Regions from separate parts of the Staphylococcus sp. EG-SA-2 genome, predicted to be linked through region 2. Evidence: predicted binding sites of a transcription regulator. Region 2 holds the regulator's gene; each other region holds the start of a gene.

What was found. Region 2 encodes Rex, which represses fermentation and respiration genes when NADH is low (regulators of the CRP and FNR family bind a similar motif). Its sites were predicted from a motif close to TTGTGAAATATTTCACAA; they were not measured.
Region 1: a site for Rex is predicted at 4,984-5,001, ahead of arcA (arginine deiminase). Genes of this name have one in related genera too.
Region 3: a site for Rex is predicted at 2,679-2,696, ahead of pflB (formate C-acetyltransferase). Genes of this name have one in related genera too.

The regions. Positions count from the first base shown of each region.
Region 1 covers NZ_JACYHC010001126.1:2,501-8,942, reverse strand. Annotated here, with positions in the region: gene IDG60_RS18670 (Crp/Fnr family transcriptional regulator) at 1-66, opposite strand, end outside; gene arcC (carbamate kinase) at 165-1,106, opposite strand; gene arcD (arginine-ornithine antiporter) at 1,123-2,553, opposite strand; gene argF (ornithine carbamoyltransferase) at 2,644-3,654, opposite strand; gene arcA (arginine deiminase) at 3,687-4,922, opposite strand; gene IDG60_RS18645 (hypothetical protein) at 5,099-5,233, opposite strand; gene IDG60_RS18640 (arginine repressor) at 5,269-5,718, opposite strand; gene aur (zinc metalloproteinase aureolysin) at 6,085-6,442, opposite strand, start outside.
Region 2 covers NZ_JACYHC010001282.1:611-7,052, forward strand. Annotated here, with positions in the region: partial or broken gene IDG60_RS20700 (MutS family DNA mismatch repair protein) at 1-691, opposite strand, end outside; gene IDG60_RS20705 (hypothetical protein) at 780-908, shown strand; gene IDG60_RS20710 (ABC-F family ATP-binding cassette domain-containing protein) at 1,052-2,980, opposite strand; gene IDG60_RS20715 (redox-sensing transcriptional repressor Rex) at 3,233-3,868, shown strand; gene IDG60_RS20720 (YeeE/YedE family protein) at 4,172-5,251, shown strand; gene IDG60_RS20725 (sulfurtransferase TusA family protein) at 5,311-5,535, shown strand; gene IDG60_RS20730 (ammonium transporter) at 5,743-6,442, shown strand, end outside.
Region 3 covers NZ_JACYHC010000740.1:4,716-11,157, forward strand. Annotated here, with positions in the region: gene IDG60_RS13490 (sensor histidine kinase) at 1-1,222, opposite strand, end outside; gene IDG60_RS13495 (ABC transporter substrate-binding protein) at 1,219-2,187, opposite strand; gene pflB (formate C-acetyltransferase) at 2,775-5,024, shown strand; gene pflA (pyruvate formate-lyase-activating protein) at 5,047-5,802, shown strand; gene IDG60_RS13510 (glycerophosphoryl diester phosphodiesterase membrane domain-containing protein) at 6,124-6,442, shown strand, end outside.

The sequences.
Region 1 (6,442 bases), on a different contig from region 2:
ATCTGCTAATGCCTTTAGTTCATGTTCTAATTTATTATTTCTACCCAAAATAAAGTTTTCTGTCATAAGTTAAACTCCTTCAAACCTTGCAAAGTGTCAGCAGACAACTTTTTCATTTGAATCAACGGAGAAACATATTTAATGTTTTGTCGCGTGATAAAGTGCTACATGTGAATGTGTGTACCTTTATTACCAATCAAAGCTTCGTATGCCTGCTCTAAATTGGTAATGATAACTTTTTTGTTTTCCCCACTTTCAACAAATCGTATCGCAGCTTCTATTTTTGGCAACATCGATCCTTCCGCAAACTTACCTTGTGCCGCGTATTTTTTCAGTGTTGCTACATCAATATCATCGATTTGTTGTTGATTAGGTTCATTAAAGTTAATAAATACATTTTCTACATTCGTAAGAATCATTAAGGTATCTGCTTCAATCAGCGTTGCTAATTTCTCACTAGCAAAATCTTTATCTATAACCGCTTCAACACCTTCATAGGTATTTTCTTTTTTTATAACTGGAATACCGCCACCACCGCATGCAATGACAATATTTTTACCGTCTGCTAAAGTTCGAATTAACTGGTGTTCTAGTATAGATTGAGGTAGTGGTGACGCAACTACTTTTCTATAACCACGTCCTGCATCTTCTTTAAAGACTGAGTCTGGCTGTTCTTTTTGTAATTCTTCAACTTCTTCTTTCGTATAAAAAGGACCAATTGGTTTGGTTGGGTTATTGAATCGTGGATCATCTTTATCTACTTCCACACGTGTAACGATTGTGCCTACAGTTCTATCACTATTCATTTCAGTTAAAATGCGATTGATTTCAGTTTCCAACCAATAGCCTATCATACCCTGTGACATTGCACCACAAGTATCCAATGGCATTGCCGGCGTTGTGTCACTGTTCGATTTAGCTTGTTGGATTAATAAACTTCCAATTTGTGGGCCATTACCATGTGAAATGACAATACGCGCTGGTGAATCAAATAAAGGTTTAAGGTTTTGCATCGCACGTCTAATAGCTGTTTGTTGTGCTTCAGCTGTTGCTTCTTTTGTCTGTATCGCATTACCGCCTAATGCAATGACAATTTTCTCTTTCATATTTTTGTCGCTCCTTTTAAAAAACATTTATCGTTCCCATCAATAACTTAATTAATCCGATAACTGCAAGTACGATAATAATCATAAAAAGAATATAGTCTGATTTAATCAAACGTGTCTGATTATTCTTTTGAACGATTGAATAAACAAGAAGAGCTGGAATATAAAGTAACATCGTCAATAATAAGTAATTGATACCTGCTGCATATATAAGCCATATAGCATAAATTGAGGCTATGATGCCAATCGTCCATTGCTTAGTAGTTGCTTGCTGTCGATGCTCTAAAGTGTATTTAACTTGGTAAAATGCACTGAACATGTAAGGGTATAAAATAGCACTTGATGCTAGTGAAAATGCAAATTGATACGCACTCTGTGTAAATAGCATACTTATTAAAAATAATTGTACTAATATATTGGTAATAAGCAGTGCATTTACAGGTGCTCCATTTTTATTTTCTTTAGCAAACCACTTTGGAAATAATCCATCTTTTGCAACAATGAAAGGTAATTCACCAGCAAGCAATGTCCATCCTAACCATGCACCTAGTACCGAAATAATTAAACCAATATTTACAAGTGTAGATCCCCAACCACCTACAATAGTTGCAAGCACCTGTGCCATACTTGGCGAATCTAATTGAGAAATATGATTTTGCAAAATCACGCCTTGAGCTAATACAGTTAATAAGAAATAGATAATTAAAACTGATATAAGTCCTATAACCGTGGCACTACCTACATCTTTTTTATTTTTAGCTCTACTAGAAAAAATTACTGCACCTTCGATACCGATAAACACCCAAACTGTCACTAGCATCGTACTTTTAACTTGGCTCATTGTGCTCGCCCAACTAAATGGCAATACACCCTCTGACGTCATACCGAAAAAGCCTGTTTTAAAAGTGTCAAAATTGAATGCAATTATCATGCATATGATTACAAGTAAAATCGGGATTAACTTTGCAACAGTAACAATACTATTGATAAATGCTGCTGTTTCAACGCCTTTTAAAATCAAGAAATGGACACCCCAGAGTAGTAACGAGGCGACAATAATACTTGGTAATGTGTTGCCTCCTTTAAAAATCGGGAAAAAGTTACCTACTGCTGACATCAATAGTGTTGCATAGGCAACATTGCCTAAAAACGCTGAGAACCAATATCCCCAAGCACTGATAAATCCTACAAAATCGCCAAATCCTGCTTGAGCATAACTATAAATACCACCGTCTAGCTCCGGCCGTTCATTGGTTAAATTTTGAAATACGAACGCTAATGAAATCATTCCTATAGCTGTAATAATCCAACCAATAATAATGGCTAATCCACCGGCTTTACCGCCCATATCAGACATTATATTGAACGCACCGCCACCAATCATGGATCCTATAACTAGTCCAATTAAAGAAGATTTACTGAGTTTGTTATCTCCTGATTCGTTCATATTCATTTCTCCTTTAATACCAATATGAGGTGTCTGTACATGACACTTATATCATCAGACACATCATATTCATATCGTTCCATTTAGTGATTAACTCCCCAATGTTGCTGCCATTACTGCCTTAATTGTATGCATTCTATTTTCAGCTTGATCAAACACTTTTGAATGTTCACTTCTAAAGATTTGGTCTGTAACTTCCATTTCAGCTAATCCATATTTTTCATAAATTTCTTGTCCATAAAGTGTATTTGTATCATGGAATGCTGGTAAACAATGTAAGAATATCGTTGAATCTTTACCTGTTAAATCAAACATCTGTTGATTCACTTGATAGTCTTTTAATAAATTAATACGTTGTTCAAATTCACTTTCTTCACCCATCGATACCCAAACATCTGTATATATAGCATCTGTATTTTCAACTGCTTCTGCAATATTATCCGTAATCATGATTGAACCACCATATTGACTCGCTTTTTCTTTTGCAATATCAACATATGCCTCTTTTGGATTTAATGATTTAGGTGTACAAATTCTTACATTAACACCTAACATAGCACCTGCTACCATTAATGAATGCGCAATATTATTACGTCCATCTCCAACGTAAGTTAAGTTTATTCCTTCTAGATATCCAAAATTCTCTTTTATTGTCATAAAATCAGCTAACATTTGTGTAGGATGCCAATCGTCTGTTAATCCATTCCACACCGGTACACCAGAGAACTTCGCTAAATCTTCAACAGCTTGTTGTGAAAAACCACGGAATTCAATACCATCGAACATTCTACCTAATACTTTCGCAGTATCCTCTACAGATTCTTTTTTGCCTAATTGAATATCATTTTTCCCTAAAAATTCTGGATGCGCACCTAAATCAATAGACGCAACTGTAAACGCTGCACGCGTTCTCGTCGAATTCTTTTCGAATAGTAGTGCAATATTTTTTCCAGATAAGTAGTGATGCTTAATACCGTTTTTCTTATACTCTTTTAATGTAATTGCAAAATCAATAAGTCCTTCGAATTCTGCTTTGGTAAAATCACTTTCTTTTAATAATGATCTGCCTTTTAAATCATACGGTTTTTGAATTTCTGTCATTATTTTCACCCTCGCTTCTATAATTTATTACGTTAAATGTCTTCTCTGAATAGTGGTTGACTCATACATCTAGGGCCCCCACGTCCACGTACCAGCTCGCTACCAGATATTTCAATGACTTTTATGCCTTTTTGTCTCAATAAATCATTCGATACATAGTTTCTATCGTAAGTCACTACAACGCCTGGTCTTATACATAATGTATTTGAGCCATCATTCCATTGCTCTCTAGCACCATCAATGACATCACCATTTCCTGTTGGAATGAATTGGATATCATCTATACCTAGTACGTCTTCTAAAGTATCTTTTAAATGACTAGATTGTTTGATGGCAATATCTTTATTTACGTCATCATATTCAATAATAAATATATTCATATTGCCTTCTGCCTTTAAAATGGCTGAATGCATTGTAAATTTGTCATAATCTATCATTGTAAATACTGTATCTAAGTGCATAAAAGTTCGACTAGTTGGAATTTCAATTGCTACTACTTTTTTAAACGTCGCCTGCGGATTTTCAAAAATACGTCGCGCTAACTTTTCAATAGCTTGTGCAGATGTACGTTCTGAAACGCCTATAGCCAAGACATCTTTAGATAAAACAAGTTCATCGCCGCCTTCAATATTGAATGGGCAATCTCGATCTAACCAGATTGGAATATTCGCATCTTTAAATCTAGGATGATGCTTTACAATATATTGAATAAATATTGATTCTCGTCGTCGTGCTCTCCAGAACATCCGATTGATTGTTATACCGTGTCCTATTGAGGCTTGTGGATCTCTAGTAAAATAAAGGTTTGGCATTGGATCTAAATAGAATGGATACTTATCATCCATGTACTCTACTAGATGTGTACATTTCGGATTAATTTCTTCCTTACGTACCCCTGACATTATTTTATCTACAAGTTCTTGATTAGAAAGTGTCGCAAATAATGTCTTAATTTCTTCTTCATGACCTAATATTGTTTTTTTAGACTCTGCTAATACATCATCAATAAATTCACTTCTTACTTGAGGATTTTCAATACTTTCAGCTGCTAACTTCTCAAGGTAAAGTACTTCAACACCCTCTTCTCTTAGCACCTGCGCAAAATGGTCATGCTCTTTTTGAGCTACTTCTAAATATGGAATATCATCAAATAGTAATCCATCTAAATAATCAGGTACTAAATTTTCTAATTCTTTTCCAGGACGCTTAAGTAACACAGTTTTTAAAGCTCCAATTTCGCTATTTACTTTAATTGGACCATCTGTCATGTCTATTTCCTCCTTTTATCTTTGAATTCATTTAGAGTATAGACAATCTTCAAACGCTTACATGTGATTATATTCACATAAAGAAAGTCGAAAATTTCATATCTTTTTGTTATACAATACATAATAATGGATTTTTATACATAAATAAAGGTGTTTTGGGTCAAAATATACATTTTTTATTCAAAAAGACCCACAAAAACACGTTGTATAAAGTTTTTTATACAGTCAAATGAATGACTATGAATTCTTTCTTTCCATAAAAAAACGCGTACACAAGTTAATATTTGGTAACTAACTTGTGTACACGTGATACGAAACTAATTTTTATTATTCATTTGATACATGTCTATTTAAATAATTTTGCATATACGTATTCTGCCATATCATTTGAGGCAGTTAAGATTAATGTAGTGTCATTTCCACTCACCGTACCTAATATCTCTTCTATATTTAGCTGATCGATAAAATAGTTTATGCCTTGGGCGAAACCAGGTGAGGTTTTAACGATAATGTATGAACCATTGATGATTGAACTTAGAACTTCATGTTCACAATAGTGTCTAAACTTTTCTCTCATCTCTTGTTCTGTTTGATTATTAATAGCTTTATAAATCCATGTTTCACAATCGATAGGGACACGATATATATTAAGTTCTTTCAAGTCTTTAGCAATTGTTGTTGCACTATATCTTACACCAAAATATTCTTCAATATATGAAATGATTTGTTCTTTTTTATAAATCTTATGCTTTTTAACTATTGTAGAAACAATTTCTAATCGTTTACTTTTCTTCATATTGTAAACTCCTTTGGTAGTTACGTTTCTTGTATTAAAAAATAAATTCATGCATGTTTCATTTATAATTTAACACTTTGTTTTGCAAAAGATAATAAAAATACATGTAAATTTTTTGTGACAACTTTTAAAATGAATTTTGTATTCTAAGTCAGCATTTAATTATCACATATCTACTACTTGTAATGATTTTAGACTGCCGAGTAGTCTTTCGGCAGACAACCCTCACACTCCTCTCATCTAATTACAAAGAGAGGGTATACCTACAAAGTCAATTATCAATGTAGGTATACCCCATATATAAGCTGTATTTAAAATTTAATTATTTATAAGTGTTTAACATTACTTCTTCTTGTTTATATATTTTTACTCCACGCCTACTTCATTCCATGCTTCATACACCTGTTCAGCTGTTTGCTCGTCATATAAATCTTTAGCCGCTTGGTATAATGCATCTTTACAATCTTTGAAGTTTGAATTACTTGTTAAGTATTCCGTTAATGCTCGGTAGTAAATTTGTTCTGATTTAGATTTCCCTATTGCTTGAATCACGTTATAAGCTGCTTTATTTGGAATTCCAGAATTCGTATGTACGCCACCATTATCTTTTTCAGTGAATACATAGTCTTTCATATGAGCTGGTTGACCAAATTGTTCTGGGTTTGACATGCTGCGTAAAGCGTCCCCCTCTTTTCCAGGTGTGTAGACATCTTCACCCATTAAG
Region 2 (6,442 bases):
GTGGAGCATGTTTAATTTTTGAGATAGTATAGCCTTGTTTTAAAACATTGGATGCATAAAAGATAGATTTTAAGTCATCCTCATATGTACGCTTTAAAGTTGCTGATAAAATGATATTAAATAGGCAACTCATAAGAAATAATAAAATACCAACTTGTGAATTAATAAATATAACTGCAAATGAGATAACTGGTAAAAACGGGCATAGAAACAATATATTTTGACGTTTTACCGGTGTGATTTGGTCTGGAAATGTTGGATAAACAGTTTTACCAATCAAAGCTAAATGATATGTTACGTTTTTTCTAAATTCAGCATTATCATTAAATAAACTAAGTAATGATTTGTTCGTAATTGAAAGCATTCCACGTAAACAGGCATATAGCTTCATTTCACCAATAGCTGTTAAATTATAATTCATCTTATGAAAAATTGCATTCATATTTAAGTCGGACCAAGTTTTATCATCAACTAATGAATGTGATTCAAATTTTTCCTTGTAGAGCTTATACTCATAGTCGAAATGTGAGTTCGGTCTGATAAAAGCTTCTAATGGAGAAATCGTTTGCCATAATGTTTCCATAGATTTTAATAGACGTTGACGACTCATGTATCGTCCAACAATTCCTATTACAGATGTAAGTAGAATAATTGCTATAACAAATATTAAAAATGTTTGATTTGTGCTCATAAGTATCTCCTTATTTATTTTTAATAATAATAAAAATATACTTCAATAATATTATTATTTCATAAAGAAAGTGTCTTAACAATGAATTTTGATAAAAACAATGTCAATAGAGAACATGCGTACTTATCAACAAAGAGTGAATAACTTGTGGATAAAAGGTGTTGATAACGTCATTTATTGTGGATATCAGGTGGGAAAACAGAAAATAAATAATTGATTAGTGTTAATTTACTTGTGGATAACTAGGATAAGTCTGTGGATAGCTATAATATCAGCGTTTTTATTGTGAATAAAAAAATTAAAATTTGTAAAAAAATAACTCTAACTATAGCGAATTTACAGTTAGAGTTATGTATATTTTTATAGTTTTTGTTGTAATTCTTCCCATTTAGACATAGCGTGTTCTAATTTTTGTTCGCTATCTTGTTTTTGGATAGCTAATTCGTTTGCTTTTTGTGGATTGTTATACACTTCTGGTTGGGTTAATTGCTCGTCTATTTGTAAGATAGTAGTCTCTAAAGTTTCTATTTCATTTTCACACTCGGATATTTGTCGTTCAAGTTTGCGTTGTTCACGTCTTTGTTCTTTTTGGTTATGATACGACGATTGTTCCATAGACTTTTTATGTGCTTGTACGTTAACTGACTGTTCTTCTTGGTGCGCTTTCAACGCTTCGGCTTCCTCAACTTTTTCAATGTAATATTGATAATCTCCTAAATACATCTTTCCGCCATCAATTGTTAAATCAAATACCTTGTTTGCTAATTGGTTAATAAAGTAACGATCATGGGAAACAAATAGTATTGTTCCTTCAAAATGTTGGAGTGCTTGCTCTAACATTTCTTTTGAATCTATATCGAGGTGGTTGGTAGGTTCATCTAAAATAAGTACATTGTCACGTTGCAACATAAGTAGTGCTAGTTGTAAACGTGCTTTTTCACCACCAGATAAATCATTAATTATCTTTTTAACATCGTCTTGTACAAATAAGAAACGTCCAAGAACTGCTCGAATATCTTTTTCATTCATTAACGGATATTGATCCCACACATAATCTAAAATCGTTTTACTAGATTTAAATTCTGCTTGCTTTTGATCATAATAACCAATTTGTAAATTTGCGCCGAAAGTAATATCGCCATTAAGCGCTTTTTGTTGATTAGCAATAGTTTTAATTAAGGTCGATTTTCCAATACCATTTGGCCCAATGATTGCTATATGATCGCCTTTAGAGACCTCTATACTGATAGGTTTGGTAATTGCAGTTTGATAACCGATTTCTAAATTTTTTACATGCATGACGTCATTACCTGTATTCCGGTCAAAGCCAAATTGAATATTTGCACTTTTGGCATCTAACATTGGTTTATCAATGCGTTCCATTTTTTCTAAAATCTTACGTCTACTTTTTGCCATTCCACTTGTTGAAGCACGGGTAATATTTTTCTCAACAAAAGTTTCTAATCGTTTTATTTCTGCTTGTTGACTTTCATATTCTTGCATTCGTTTTTGATAATATAAATCCCGTTGCTGTATAAATTCCTCGTAATTACCAACATAGCGTTTGACATCACCTAAAGCCACATCATAAATTTGAGTAACTATTTTATCTAAAAAGTAACGATCATGGCTGATGATGACGATTGCACCTTTAAAATAACGTAGATAATCTTCAAGCCACTTTGTCGTTTCTAAATCTAAGTGGTTAGTAGGTTCATCTAAAAGTAATAAATCAGGTTCGTTTAATAGCATTTGAGCTAAAGATAAACGTGTTTTTTGGCCACCGCTAAAATCATTGATAGGTTTATTGAAATCTTCTTCACTAAAATTTAACCCGTGAAGTACTGTTTTAATTTTACTTTCATATTGATACCCTTCTAATTGTTCAAATTGATTCGATAAAGATTCATAACGGGACATATGTGTTTTATATGTATCACTATCGTAATCATTTGCATGTTTTGATAACCAATCTGTTTCTTCTTTGATTAAGCTTTCCATTCGTTTAATATGTTCAAATGGTTTTGACATTTCTTCAAAAACTGTTGCATTAGAATTTAAAGTCATTTGTTGAGTTAAATAACCTAGTTTTAAGTTTTTAATTTTTGACACATTTCCAGAATCATAGTTTTCTACACCAGCTATAATTTTCATCAATGTTGATTTACCGGCGCCATTTCTTCCTACGATACCAATTCGTTCACCAGTTTTTACTTCAAAATCAACATCAGTAAATATATCTTCACCATCGAACGATTTTGATATATGATTGAGTTGTAAAAGTATCATTCGATCTTCACCTTTCGTCTTTCTCAAATTTTATTAACTTATGAAAAAAGTCGTAATTATTACATTAATAACCATTTTACAGTATAAAACGCCGTCTTGAAACTAAGATATTTATTTTTAAAATTCAATAATGTATAATATTTAGGTATTCATTGTAATCAATTATTTGTTTTTTAATAATCTAACAATTACGCTCTAACTCGTTTGAATACATAGATATAATTCATTCAAACACGAAGGAGGAAATAGCGAATGAGTGACCAAGTTAAAATTCCTCGAGCAACTTTAAAACGTTTGCCGTTATATTATAGATTTGTCAGTTCATTAAAATCTAAAGGTATAGATCGTGTAAATTCAAAAGCGATTAGCGATGCGTTACAAATTGACTCGGCAACAATTCGTCGTGACTTTTCATATTTTGGCGAATTAGGTAAAAAAGGGTACGGATATAATATAGATAGTTTATTGGATTTCTTTAAATCTGAACTAAGCGAGAGTGACATGATCAAAATCGCAATTGTCGGAGTTGGGAACCTAGGGAAAGCTTTGCTCACATATAACTTTTCAATACATGACGATATGACGATTACAGAAGCGTTTGACGTAAAAGAAGATGTTATTGGCCAGAAAATAGGGAACGTTATTGTAAAAGATAACGATGAATTAATAACAACATTGAAGAAGGAAGAAATAGATGTTGTGATTCTAACTACACCAGAAAGAGTTGCACAGAAAGTTGCAGATGAACTCGTCCAAGCTGGTGTGAAAGGTATTTTAAACTTCACTCCTGGTAGAATTAATACGCCTTCAGATGTGCAAGTACATCAAATTGACTTAGGTATAGAATTACAGTCATTATTATTCTTTATGAAAAATTACAGTGAATAAATGTGATGTTAGCTTTGAATGATTAACCTTGTTATATCTTTAATTAATTATAGAACAGTCTGGGACTAAGTATGTCTCAGGCTTTTTCTGTTATGTTTGAAAATGAAAGGAAAAACTGTTGTGTTGATAAATATAGTATAGGTTAATAAATTAACACGTAGAGATATAATGATGAATCGTAATTAATCGCCTTCCTTATATGAATATAATATAAATATCAAAAATATTGTGTATAAGGTTGAAAACAAGAAAATCATCACCTATAATACATACTAAACTTATCGGAAATGAGGGGTTAGGATTATGTGGATGATTTTTAGTGGCTTAATTGTCGGGGGACTCTTAGGTTTTGTCATGCAAAGAACAAGATTTTGTTTAACAGGTGGCTTTCGAGATATGTATGTGCAAAAGAATAATAAGATGTTCTATGCATTATTAATCGCTATTACTATTCAAAGTATAGGATTATTGATTTTGACGGCAACAGATATTTTACAAATTCCTGCACATAGTTTTCCAATATTGGGAACAATTATAGGTTCTTTTATTTTTGGAATTGGAATAGTATTGGCTGGAGGGTGTGCAACAGGTACTTGGTATCGCGCTGGTGAAGGGCTAATTGGTAGTTGGATTGCATTAGTATTATATGCTGTTACTGCAGCAATCACTAAAACAGGGATTTTAAAGCCAGTAATGGATAAAATTAATCAACCAACGAATGTAAATAGTGATATGTCTCAAACAACTGGCATTCCGTTTTGGGGATTAGTCGTTATATTAACTATAATCACCATTTTTCTAGTTGTAAGAACACTCAATAATAAGAAAGTTCGAGTTGCTGTTCCAAAACTAAAGCAACGTTATACAGGTATTAGATATTACCTTTTCGAAAAACGATACCATCCATTTATTGCAGCAATTGTAATTGGACTTATCGCACTCTTAGCTTGGCCAATGAGTGCATCAACTGGAAGAAATGACGGTTTAGGTATAACAACGCCTTCAGCAAATTTAGTACACTTTTTGATTACAGGTGAAACTAAATTTATTGATTGGGGTGTCTTTTTAGTTCTAGGAATTTTCATTGGTTCATATATTGCAGCTAGAGGATCAAGAGAATTTAAATGGCGATTGCCAGACAAGATTACAATACGAAACAGTGCCATTGGTGGCATATGTATGGGATTTGGTGCGTCAGTTGCTGGTGGTTGTTCTATCGGTAACGGTTTGGTTGAAACGGCAACGATGACTTGGCAAGGATGGATTGCGCTAGCATCGATGATAGTTGGTGTATGGACAATGAGTCATTTTATCTTTGTTCGTCCAATGAAAAAAGTACAACAACAATCCGCAAAGGTTAAACAGCAAACGCAAATAGTATAGAAGATTATTATGCAAATGATGTTGATCAAATAAAAGTGATTGGAAAAGGAGAAATAATTATGATACACGAATTAGGTACAGTAGGAATGGTATGTCCATTTCCGTTAATTGAAGCGCAAAAGAAAATGGCAACATTGCAATCTGGAGATGAATTAAAAATTGATTTTGATTGCACGCAAGCGACGGAAGCCATTCCAAATTGGGCTGCAGAAAATGGTTATCCTATAACAAACTATGAACAAATTGATAATGCTTCATGGACAATTACAATTCAAAAAGTTTAACGTTATCATTTTAACAATAAAATAGATATTAGATTCTATGGCTACTTCCGCTAATTTAAAAGTGAGTAAGTAGTCTTTTTTGTTTTAGTTCATGAAATCATTTTTATATAGTGTGGCATATTTTATTTCAAAAGATGTAATAAAACTTAACGCATTTTTGCTTTTTATAAATTGTCAGATTATTATGAAAACAAGGGAGTGGTAAGTATGAATCTTAACGATACGATATTTATGTTTTTGTGTACATTATTAGTTTGGTTAATGACACCAGGATTAAGTTTATTTTATGGTGGGTTAGTTCAATCTAAAAATGCGCTTAATACTGTCATGCAAAGTATGGCAGCAATTGTGCTTGTTACATTTGTATGGATAACAGTTGGTTTTACAATTAGTTTTGGGAATGGGAATTTATGGTTCGGAAATTGGGAATATACTTTTCTTAATCATGTAGGTTTTGCGACTCAAGAAGATATTAGCCCACATATTCCTTTCGCTTTGTTTATGTTATTTCAAATGATGTTTTGTACGATTGCAATTTCTATTTTATCTGGTTCAATCGCTGAGAAAATGAAGTTTATTCCTTATTTATTATTCGTAGTAATATGGACTGCTCTTGTATACAGTCCAGTAGCACATTGGGTTTGGGGCGGCGGTTGGATTAATAAACTCGGTGTATTAGATTTCGCTGGAGGTACGGTTGTTCATATTACATCAGGTGTTTCTGGTTTAGTATTAGCTATTATGATTGGAAAAGGAAACAAACATTCTGAATCAACACCACATAATCTTATCATTACGTTGATTGGCGGTATATTCGTGTGGATTGGTTGGTATGGATTTAATGTAGGTAGTGCTTTTACATTTGATAATATTGCGATGCTTGCATTTACAAATACTGTCATTTCAG
Region 3 (6,442 bases), on a different contig from region 2:
TACCAATTGTCTGGTGACGCGCTTCTTCAGAACTTTCAATATGGAGCTTAATCATGTCATCAAAACGGATGTTTTGTATTGCAACATACTGTTCAATGTAGTTCAACTCTTCGTTTAATTCCACTGTATGTGAGTTTGTACGTAATGAGTAACGTAACATTTGCGATAATTGTTGGACCACAGTTTGTGCTAATTTCGGAGATAACGTAATTAAATATTGTATTGTTTGCATCGTATTGAATAGGAAATGAGGCTGGAATTGGCGTTCTATTTCCTTTAACTGAATATCACGCAAGCGACGTTCTGTATGCTCGATAGAATGGATCAGTTGCTCATTTGATTCAAATAAATCGTAAATATAATTATTAATTTCTTCTAGTTCACTGTTGTTTTTTAAAGGCGTATATGTACCTAGATGACGATTTTTGGCATAGTAAATTTTTTGAATAATCGTTTCGATATCTTTTGTTTGTCGTTTAGCCATATTATCTGCGCTAATGAAACCAAATATTACTAGTAAAACAAGAACTACGGCCATAACAATTAACAACGTGATACCATCTTCAATGTTTTCATGTATATCTTTATAAATAATGAGACGATGGTCAGCATGGTTTAATTTTACAGATTCATTCATAAATCCGAATTGTTGCGGTCTATACTTTTCACCTATAGTAAAACGGTCATCGTTGGCGTATAAAATATTGTCATATTGATCAACGATAAGTGCGAATTGTCGGCTATCTTTCTTAATTTCACTTAAACGTGGGGTGTTAGCCATATAAATTTTAAGCATATATGTACTATTATTGAATTTAAGCTGATGCGTTGAAAATAAATACATATTTTTAGTGTTTAAATGTTCATAATTATTGGTTATAAACTGATTTGGTCCAGATAATTCATAATAAAGTGTTGCGGGCTGTTGGTGTATTAATTTTAATAATTCACGTTTTGTAGCGGTAACATCATGATGATTTGTTAAATCGAGCTCTTGAAACGAATTATTATGCTGTGTAATAAATGTCTGAATCTGCTTTTCAGTGTGATGTAAAGATGACTGACTTTCATCAACATGTTGATGAATCGTACGATGCTCAATCCAAATATAGATGGCATAGAAGCTTACTAGTCCAATAATAATGACTAAAAATACTGGAAAAATAGTAGACGCAAATAACGATCGTCTCAATTGATGTCTATAAGGTTTGTATGCCGTCATTGAATCATCTCCAAAAATTTATGATGTGGAATGTCCGGTAATTTAGATTTCGGTATTAAAGGTATGTTCTTAAGATTTTCGATAGACTGATCGCTTTGTTCACTAACATCCTTTCGAATTGACTTGGCATCGAACTCTGCAACTAATCGTTGTTGTACTGAGCGGCTTGTTAAATATTGCACTAACTTTTTACGCTTAGGATGAGGGTGTGCATTTTTAACTAAAGCAATACCATCAACATTTAACATTGTTCCTTCAATTGGATAAACGATTGATACAGGATAACCTTTGTTTTTCCATGTGCGTGCATCTTGTTCGTAGCTTAGACCTGCGTAATATTTACCTTTTGCAACATCTTCAATGACTTTAGACGTCTTTGACAGTTGCATCGCATGGTTTTGGAATTGATGCACATCACTTACTCGATGATGCATGCTATAAATAGCGCGCATATGTTGATAGCCTGTCGTTGTTGTATTTGGATTTGAGTACGCAATTTTACCTTTAAGTATAGGTTGTAATAAATCTTGATAACCTCGAATCTTAATATCTCCTTGTAAATCTGAATTCACTACTATAACTGTTGGCATTAATAGAAAACTAGTAACATATTTATTGTTCGAGCGATAATCCTCTAATTGCTGTGTTACAGATGTATCTTGATAGGGAACAAAATCTTCTGGATGATCAATTGTTTCTGATAACACACCACCCATAAAGACGTCACCACGCTCCGAAAAATCTTCGTTATGCAAGTTTGAAAGCAGTACTTGAGTAGATCCATGTTTGATTTCAATTTTGACATGCTCTTGTTTTTCAAATTCATTTAAAATTGGACGAATCAAGTTTGATTGATACGGAGAATAAACTGTTAATACATTTTTATCTGATTCAGAGTGACGCGTATTAGCGCATGCTGATAAAAAAATGAGAAATAATAGCAAGATATAAATTTTTGATTTCATGATATCCCATCAATTCTATGTATATTTTAATACAATAATTTTAGCAATAAATGACGCATAAGTAATGTTAAATATTTAGAAATGTTTAAAGATGACTTGTTAAGACGTTGCAAATGTTGTGATAGCACAAAATTTTTGTTTGTCAAGACGATTTACCGAGGCTGTAAAATCAAACTGTTATATTTTATTTGTAGCTGTTATATAAAAATCGGCAAGATATTGAACGGTTCAAAAGTGAATTTTTACGTCAATAAAAGTATTTAATCCAGTCTCTTCATATATAAAAGTAAATCTTTCTAAGTGTTGATTTAACGCTTATCAACAATCATTTTTTATAAACAAATATATACTCCTAAATTAACTTTTAAAGCAATGAAAATAGTGAACATTATAACTGTTGTGTAACAGAATGCAATTAGCATATTACTGTTACACAAATTAGTACAGTTTCTATGTTTTGACATACATTTGATGAAAATTGTACATAATTTATGTGAAAAAAATCACAACAAACATGCTACAATGACTATGAAAACGTTAACATAGCATTTCAAATTCACAACATTATACAGATGGAGGCGTTTAGTATGTTAGAAACAAATAAAAATCATGCAACAGCTTGGCAAGGATTTAAAAATGGAAGATGGAACAGACACGTAGATGTAAGAGAGTTTATCCAATTAAACTACACTCTTTATGAAGGTAATGATTCATTTTTAGCAGGACCAACAGAAGCAACTTCTAAACTTTGGGAACAAGTAATGCAGTTATCGAAAGAAGAACGTGAACGTGGCGGCATGTGGGATATGGACACGAAAGTAGCTTCAACAATCACATCTCATGATGCTGGTTATTTAGACAAAGATTTAGAAACAATTGTAGGTGTACAAACTGAAAAGCCATTCAAACGTTCAATGCAACCATTCGGTGGTATTCGTATGGCGAAAGCAGCTTGTGAAGCTTACGGTTACGAATTAGACGAAGAAACTGAAAAAATCTTTACAGATTATCGTAAAACACATAACCAAGGTGTATTCGATGCATATTCTAGAGAAATGTTGAACTGCCGTAAAGCAGGTGTAATCACTGGTTTACCTGATGCATACGGACGTGGACGTATTATCGGTGACTATCGTCGTGTAGCTTTATATGGTGTAGATTTCTTAATGGAAGAAAAAATGCACGACTTCAACACGATGTCTACAGAAATGTCAGAAGATGTAATTCGTTTACGTGAAGAATTATCAGAACAATATCGTGCATTAAAAGAATTAAAAGAACTTGGACAAAAATATGGTTTCGATTTAAGCCGTCCAGCAGAAAACTTCAAAGAAGCAGTTCAATGGTTATACTTAGCATACCTTGCTGCAATTAAAGAACAAAACGGTGCAGCAATGAGTTTAGGTCGTACATCAACATTCTTAGATATCTATGCTGAACGTGACCTTAAAGCAGGCGTTATTACTGAAAGCGAAGTTCAAGAAATTATTGACCACTTCATCATGAAATTACGTATTGTTAAATTTGCTCGTACACCTGATTACAATGAATTATTCTCTGGAGACCCAACTTGGGTAACTGAATCTATCGGTGGTGTAGGTATTGACGGACGTCCACTTGTTACGAAAAACTCATTCCGTTTCTTACACTCATTAGATAACTTAGGTCCAGCTCCAGAACCAAACTTAACAGTATTATGGTCAGTACGTTTACCTGACAACTTCAAAACATACTGTGCAAAAATGAGTATTAAAACAAGTTCTATCCAATATGAAAATGATGACATTATGCGCGAAAGCTATGGCGATGACTATGGTATCGCATGTTGTGTATCAGCGATGACAATTGGTAAACAAATGCAATTCTTCGGTGCACGTGCGAACTTAGCTAAAACATTACTTTACGCAATCAATGGTGGTAAAGATGAAAAATCTGGTGCACAAGTTGGTCCAAACTTCGAAGGTATTAACAGCGAAGTATTAGAATATGACGAAGTATTCAAGAAATTTGATCAAATGATGGATTGGCTAGCAGGTGTTTACATTAACTCATTAAATGTTATTCACTACATGCACGATAAATACAGCTATGAACGTATTGAAATGGCATTACATGATACAGAAATTGTACGTACAATGGCAACAGGTATCGCTGGTTTATCAGTAGCAGCTGACTCATTATCTGCAATTAAATATGCACAAGTTAAACCAATTCGTAACGAAGAAGGTCTTGTAGTAGACTTTGAAATCGAAGGCGACTTCCCTAAATACGGTAACAATGACGACCGTGTAGATGATATCGCAGTTGATTTAGTAGAACGCTTCATGACTAAATTACGTAGTCATAAAACATATCGTGATTCAGAACATACAATGAGTGTATTAACAATTACTTCAAACGTTGTATACGGTAAGAAAACTGGTAACACACCAGACGGACGTAAAGCTGGCGAACCATTTGCTCCAGGTGCAAACCCAATGCATGGCCGTGACCAAAAAGGTGCATTATCTTCATTAAGTTCTGTAGCTAAGATCCCTTACGATTGCTGTAAAGATGGTATTTCAAATACATTCAGTATCGTACCAAAATCATTAGGTAAAGAACCAGAAGATCAAAACCGTAACTTAACTAGTATGTTAGATGGTTACGCAATGCAATGTGGTCACCACTTAAATATTAACGTATTTAACCGTGAAACATTAATAGATGCAATGGAACATCCAGAAGAATATCCACAGTTAACAATCCGTGTATCTGGTTACGCTGTTAACTTCATTAAATTAACACGTGAACAACAATTAGATGTAATTTCTCGTACATTCCATGAAAGTATGTAACAAAATTTAAGGTGGGAGCACTATGCTTAAGGGACACTTACATTCTGTCGAAAGTTTAGGTACTGTCGATGGACCGGGATTAAGATATATATTATTTACACAAGGATGCTTACTTAGATGCTTGTATTGCCACAATCCAGATACTTGGAAAATTAGTGAGCCATCAAGAGAAGTCACAGTTGATGAAATGGTGAATGAAATATTACCATACAAACCATACTTTGATGCATCGGGTGGCGGTGTAACAGTCAGTGGTGGCGAACCATTGTTACAAATGCCATTCTTAGAAAAATTATTTGCGGAATTAAAAGAAAATGGTGTGCACACTTGCTTAGACACATCGGCTGGATGTGCTAATGATACAAAAGCATTTCAAAGGCATTTTGAAGAATTACAAAAACATACAGACTTGATATTATTAGATATAAAACATATTGATAATGACAAACATATTAGATTGACAGGAAAGCCTAATACACACATCCTTAACTTCGCGCGCAAACTGTCAGATATGAAACAACCTGTATGGATTCGACATGTCCTTGTGCCTGGTTATTCTGATGATAAAGACGATTTAATTAAACTAGGGGAATTCATTAATTCTCTTGATAACGTCGAAAAGTTTGAAATTCTGCCATATCATCAGTTAGGTGTTCATAAGTGGAAAACATTGGGCATTGCATATGAATTAGAAGATGTCGAAGCGCCCGATGATGAAGCTGTTAAAGCAGCCTACCGTTATGTTAACTTCAAAGGGAAAATTCCCGTTGAATTATAAATACAATTCAGACCGAAAAGAAAGCATATGCAACTTCAAGAGTGAAGGGGCATATGCTTCTTTTTCAATTGAGTATTGAGTATTAGCAAGACGTAGTAAGTATATGAGACAAGTCCTACAATGGTTGAAGGAATACGTTTTTGTAAGTAGCTATGCTGATAAAGAATGTGATGCCTTGTTAAAGGTGGGGTTCCAATATCATCGAATGGGTTATTAATTGCTACTTGCATATGAATATGAGTCTTTTCAAATTTTTATTGACCCTGAGTAATGAAAAATATTAAGATGAAACTTAATATTAAAGCAATGCGGAGCGTGATTATGAAGAGAATTAGTAAAGATATATGGGCAGTATTTAAATTACTGTATCAAAATAAAGGGCGTTTTAGCATTAATGCCTTACTATTGCAGTTAATCATGATTTTTATTAGTAGTACATACTTAATTTTACTATTTAATATGATGTTAAAAGTAGCTGGGCAAAGCCAACTTACGATTAACAATTGGATGGAAATCATAAGTCATCCTGCCAGTGTGATACTTCTTATTATATTCATATTAAGTGTTGCCTTTCTGATTTATGTAGAGTTTTCATTGTTAGTTTATATGGTTTATGCCGGCTTTGATCGACAGATTATTA